Regions from separate parts of the Pseudomonas sp. B424 genome, predicted to be linked through region 1. Evidence: predicted binding sites of a transcription regulator. Region 1 holds the regulator's gene; the other holds the start of a gene.
What was found. The regulator sigma-54, encoded in region 1, starts transcription at its own class of promoters, with help from an activator protein. The targets are predictions, from matches to a motif close to ANTGGCATNNANNTTGCTNT.
Positions count from the first base shown of each region.

Region 2: the regulator sigma-54 is predicted to act here: its motif matches at 1,417-1,436, upstream of glnA (glutamate--ammonia ligase).

Region 1 covers NZ_JBUZTL010000009.1:88,624-91,735, forward strand. Annotated here, with positions in the region: gene ptsN (PTS IIA-like nitrogen regulatory protein PtsN) at 1-256, opposite strand, end outside; gene hpf (ribosome hibernation-promoting factor, HPF/YfiA family) at 269-577, opposite strand; gene ACZRMS_RS13145 (RNA polymerase factor sigma-54) at 653-2,146, opposite strand; gene lptB (LPS export ABC transporter ATP-binding protein) at 2,385-3,110, opposite strand; gene lptA (lipopolysaccharide transport periplasmic protein LptA) at 3,110-3,112, opposite strand, start outside.
Region 2 covers NZ_JBUZTL010000001.1:367,328-370,439, forward strand. Annotated here, with positions in the region: gene thiI (tRNA uracil 4-sulfurtransferase ThiI) at 1-1,201, opposite strand, end outside; gene glnA (glutamate--ammonia ligase) at 1,534-2,940, shown strand.

The DNA.
Region 1 (3,112 bases):
CATCGAGGTGCAGCAAGGCGCTGACAGGCGACTCGCAACCCTTGAGGCGGCAATGGGGTATGGCGATGCCGTTACCAAAACCGGTAGATCCCAGTTTTTCACGGGCAATAAGGCTCTCGAAAACATCCTGCATTTCCAGACCAGGCACTTCGCGGCTGATCAGGTTGGCAATGTGTTCGAGTGCGCGCTTTTTACTGCCGCCCGGCGCGTTCACAAGGGAGCGGCCGGGGGTCAGGATACTTTCAAGTCGGATCATGGGTAGGGAGTATTAACGACCGGTTGCGCCCTGGAGCAGGCTTTGGGTCTTTTCCTTATGCTTTTTCAGTTGGCGATCAAGCTTGTCAGTGAGCAGATCAATGGCGGCATACATGTCGTCATGCTCGGCGTTGGCAACGACTTCTCCTCCATGGATGTGCAAGGTGGCTTCGATTTTCTGTTTCAGTTTTTCGACCGCCATCGTTACCTGTACGTTGGTAATCTTGTCGAAATGACGCTCCAGTCGGTCGAGTTTTTCGCCGATGTAAGCGCGTAGCGGTTCGGTGACTTCCAGTTGGTGTCCACTGATGTTGACTTGCATACAGTTTCTCCTTTGATGCCATTGCATAAAGCGGCAGGCCGAGCAGCCTGCCACTGAAACGCCGGGGTCCGTGGCTTACATCAAACGCTTGCGTTCGCTCGAAGGCGCTATCCCTAGGGATTCGCGGTACTTGGCGACGGTGCGACGGGCTACCTGAATACCTTGTGCCTCCAGTAAACCAGCGATCTTGCTGTCACTCAACGGCTTTTTCTGATTTTCAGCGGCAACCAGTTTTTTGATGATGGCACGGATGGCGGTGGAGGAGCATTCACCGCCTTCGGAGGTGCTGACGTGGCTGGAGAAAAAGTACTTGAGCTCATAAATGCCGCGCGGGGTATGCATGAACTTTTGTGTGGTAACCCGGGAAATGGTGGACTCATGCATGCCGACCGCTTCTGCAATGTCATGCAGCACCAGTGGCTTCATGGCTTCGTCGCCATACTCCAGAAAACCGCGCTGATGCTCGACGATCTGAGTCGCCACTTTCATCAGGGTTTCGTTGCGGCTTTGCAGGCTTTTGATGAACCAGCGCGCTTCTTGCAGCTGGTTGCGCATGAAGGTGTTATCGGCACTTGTGTCGGCGCGGCGCACGAAGCCTGCGTACTGCGGGTTGACCCGCAAGCGTGGTACGGACTCCTGGTTAAGCTCTACCAGCCAGCGCTCGTTGTCCTTGCGTACGATCACGTCAGGCACGACGTATTCAGCTTCGCTGGACTCGATTTGCGAGCCGGGGCGCGGATTGAGGCTTTGCACCAGCTCAATGACCTGGCGCAGCTCATCTTCCTTGAGTTTCATGCGGCGCATCAGCTGGCTGTAGTCGCGCGCACCCAGCAGGTCGATGTAGTCCGTGACCAGGCGTTTGGCTTCGTTCAGCCAAGGCGTCTTGGCCGGGAGCTGGCGCAGTTGCAGGAGCAGGCACTCGCCCAGGTTGCGTGCGCCAATACCGGCCGGTTCGAATTGCTGGATGCGGTGCAAAACGGCTTCGATTTCATCGAGCTCAATGTCCAGTTCCGGGTCGAACGCCTCGAGAATTTCTTCGAGGGTTTCGTCCAGGTAGCCCTGGTTGTTGATGCAGTCGATAAGGGTCACACCGATCAGGCGGTCGGTGTCGGACATCGGCGCCAGGTTCAGTTGCCACAACAAGTGGCTTTGCAGGCTTTCACCGGCAGAGGTGCGGGTGGTGAAGTCCCACTCGTCATCGTCGTTGCTTGGCAGGCTGCTGGCGCTGGTCTGGTAGATGTCTTCCCAGGCCGTGTCGACAGGCAGCTCATTGGGGATGCGGTCGTTCCAGTCGCCTTCGTCCAGGTTATCTACAGTCGGCGCTGATTCCTGGTAAGTGGGTTCCTGAATGTCGGCGTTGGGTTTTTGCTCGATGTTGTCGGCCAGTGGGTCTGCATTGTCGAAGTCGTCGCCTTCTTCCTGGCGTTCGAGCATCGGATTGGACTCCAGGGCTTCCTGGATTTCCTGTTGCAGGTCGAGGGTCGACAATTGGAGCAGGCGGATGGCCTGTTGCAGCTGAGGTGTCATTGTCAGCTGCTGGCCCATTCTCAGGACTAGCGATGGTTTCATGGCAGGGGCTTAACACCTTATTCGCCGGCGCGCATGGCGCCATCCACTACAGGGGCGCGTGCGCGCCAAACATAAGCAAATTATATGCCTGAAACCGGTGCGTTTGCCTAGGGGTGTTCTGAATTAGTTTGTTTGCTGCGAAATCAATTCAGGGCGCCCGATCGGGCGCCCGGGTAAAACAAGCATGCGGGCTTTGTGCGGGTAATGGCACTTTGGCAGTGCAGGGGTGCGCCTGGCCTTACAGGCGGAACTCGTGGCCCAGATACACTTCTCTCACCAACTTGTTGGCCAGAATCGTTTCAGCATCGCCTTCAGCGATCAATTGACCGTCGTTAACGATATAAGCGGTTTCGCAGATATCGAGGGTTTCACGAACGTTGTGATCGGTGATCAGTACGCCAATGCCTTTGGCTTTGAGGTGGTAGATGATTTGCTTGATGTCGCCGACCGAGATCGGGTCAACGCCGGCAAAGGGTTCATCGAGCAGGATGAACTTGGGCGCGGTGGCCAGTGCGCGGGCGATTTCTACCCGGCGACGTTCGCCACCGGACAGGCTCATGCCCAGGTTGTCGCGGATGTGGTTGATGTGGAACTCCTGCAACAGGCTTTCCAGCTCTTTGCGCCGACCTGCCTTGTCGAGCTCCTTGCGCGTTTCAAGGATCGCCATGATGTTGTCGGCGACCGACAGCTTGCGAAAGATCGAGGCTTCCTGGGGCAGGTAGCCAATACCGGCGCGTGCACGGCCGTGCATCGGCTCGTGGCTGACATCCAGGTCATCGATCAGTACGCGACCCTGATCGGCATGTACCAGGCCCACAATCATATAGAAGCACGTGGTTTTGCCCGCGCCGTTGGGGCCGAGCAAACCCACGATTTGCCCGCTGTCGATCGACAGGCTGACATCACGAACTACCTGACGGCTCTTGTAGCTTTTGGCCAGATGCTGGGCTTTCAGAGTTGCCATTA
Region 2 (3,112 bases), on a different contig from region 1:
CTTCGACTTGCAAGTCCTGGCCCAATTCATCGATCACCCGATCAATCGGCACCAGTTTGGCCCGCTCAAGCGCTCGCTCAAGCACGGCCATATCGAACTGTTGTTCTTCGTACTCCACGCGGTTGCGTTTGGCGTGGGTCTTGGGGTTGACCGAAATCACCCCGCAATATTCAGGCATGTGCTTGGCAAAATCGGCCGTACCGATTTCAACCGCCTGATCAATGATGTCCTGCTTGTGGCTCGCGATCAGCGGACGCAATACCAGCTTGTCAGTAGCCGAGTCGATCAGCGACAAGTTGGGCAGCGTCTGGCTCGAGACCTGGGAAATCGCTTCTCCGGTCACCAGCACTTCGATGTCGAGCCGTTCAGCGATACGGGTTGCAGCGCGCAACATCATACGCTTCAAAATGACGCCCATATGACTGTTATCGACTTTGCCGAGAATTTCGCCCAAAACTTCTTCGAACGGAACGCTGACAAACAGCACGCGCTGCGAGCTGCCGTACTTCTTCCATATATAGTGCGCGACTTCCATCACGCCCAGCTCGTGGGCACGCCCGCCGAGGTTGAAGAAGCAGAAATGGCTCATCAGGCCGCGTCGCATGATCTGGTAAGCCGCGACCGTGGAGTCGAAACCACCGGACATCAACACCAGGGTCTGTTCCAGCGAGCCCAGCGGGAAGCCGCCTATGCTGTTGTGCTGGCTGTGAATCACAAACAACCGTTGGTCGCGTATTTCGAAACGCACTTCAATTTCCGGCTTTTTCAGATCAATTCCAGCCGCCCCGCACTCACGACGCAGCTTGCTGCCGACGTATTTTTCGATTTCCATCGAGGTAAATGAGTGCTTGCCACCGCGCTTGCAACGCACGGAAAAGATCTTGCCCGCCAACGCATCACCGAAGTGCAATTTGCACTTCTCGGTCACGTCATCAAAGTCACCCAACGGGTACTCGTCAACCTGCAGAAAATGCGCGATGCCCGGCATGCAACTCAGGCGCTCGGTCATTTCCTTCAAGGCTTTGGGGTCACTTACGCGCGTTTGCAGCTCGATGTTGTCCCACACGCCCGTCACCACCACAGCAGGGTCCAGATCGCGGAGCACAGTGCGGATGTTTTTGGCCAATTGACGGACGAAACGCATCCGAACCGGACGGCTCTTGATAGTGATTTCTGGGAAGACTTTAACGATTAGTTTCATGAAAACAGCGCGCGAGCAGCCTGCCAAAAAAGGGGGGCGCGGATTATAGCGGAAATTGCTCAAGGTTTAACCAGTTATCGTACAAACGGTTTTCATCGCACCAAAATGGAACACAAACGCCAGATTTCGCTTCATTTGGGTGCGATAAATGCCGCCAGTCGGTAGTCTGCGCCTCTTAAATGCTTAAGATTGGCGCATTACACCCAAGTCAGGGCACTGGCATGCAATTTGCTCCCTTGTGAGGCAGGTTGCCTTGGCAGAGTATTCGCGCCGGCATCAACCACTTATTAAGGGCACGTAACCAACAGCCCTAAGCCACCCCGGAGGACACTATGTCGAAGTCGGTTCAACTCATCAAAGATCATGACGTCAAGTGGATTGATCTGCGCTTCACTGACACCAAAGGCACTCAGCACCACGTGACCATGCCGGCCCGTGATGCGCTGGATGAAAACTTCTTCATCGACGGCAAAATGTTCGACGGCTCCTCCATTGCCGGCTGGAAAGGCATCGAAGCATCCGACATGATCCTGCTGCCAGACGACAGCACTGCCGTTCTGGACCCGTTCACCGAGCAGCCTACGCTGATCCTGGTGTGCGACATCATCGAACCTTCGACCATGCAAGGCTATGACCGCGACCCGCGCGCCATCGCTACCCGTGCCGAGGAATACCTGAAGTCCACCGGTATCGGTGACACCGTTTTCGTCGGCCCTGAGCCTGAGTTCTTCATCTTCGACCAAGTGAAGTTCAAGTCCGATATCTCCGGTTCCATGTTCAAGATCTACTCCGAACAAGGTTCGTGGATGTCCGACCAGGACGTGGAAGGCGGCAACAAAGGCCACCGTCCAGGCGTCAAAGGCGGCTATTTCCCGGTTCCGCCGTTCGACCATGACCACGAAATCCGTACCTCCATGTGCAACGCCATGGAAGAGATGGGCCTGGTTATCGAAGTGCACCACCACGAAGTGGCAACTGCCGGCCAGAACGAAATCGGCGTGCAGTTCAACACCCTGGTGAAAAAGGCTGACGAAGTTCAGACCCTGAAGTACTGCGTACACAACGTGGCAGACGCCTACGGCCGTACCGCTACTTTCATGCCCAAGCCTCTGTACGGCGACAACGGCTCGGGTATGCACGTTCACATGTCCATCTCCAAAGATGGCAAGAACACCTTCGCAGGCGAAGGCTATGCCGGCCTGTCCGATACTGCCCTGTACTTCATCGGCGGCATCATCAAGCACGGTAAGGCGCTGAACGGCTTCACCAACCCGGCTACCAACTCCTACAAGCGTCTGGTACCAGGTTTCGAAGCCCCGGTAATGCTGGCCTACTCGGCTCGTAACCGCTCCGCATCGATCCGTATTCCTTACGTGTCCAGCCCTAAGGCTCGCCGTATCGAAGCACGCTTCCCGGACCCGGCAGCCAACCCGTACCTGTGCTTCGCAGCACTGATGATGGCTGGCCTGGACGGTATCCAGAACAAGATCCACCCTGGCGACGCAGCTGACAAAAACCTGTATGACCTGCCGCCTGAAGAGGCCAAAGAGATCCCACAAGTTTGCGGCAGCCTGAAGGAAGCCCTGGAAGAGCTGGACAAAGGTCGTGCGTTCCTGACCAAAGGCGGCGTTTTCAGCGACGACTTCATCGACGCTTACATCGCCCTGAAAAGCGAAGAAGAAATCCAGGTTCGTACCTTTGTACACCCACTGGAATACGAGCTGTACTACAGCTGCTAATCCAGAGTCACCCGCGCAAGCGGCGTGATTTAAAAAGGCCTCCTTCGGGAGGCCTTTTTTATGCGCGACGTCTTACCCCCCTCGGCAATTCCCGGCCAATTAATCTCCCCAACCCCACATCCCTCCTAAAGTGTGATCTGTAGCTTGAGCCGACTCATTAAACGGACGTTGC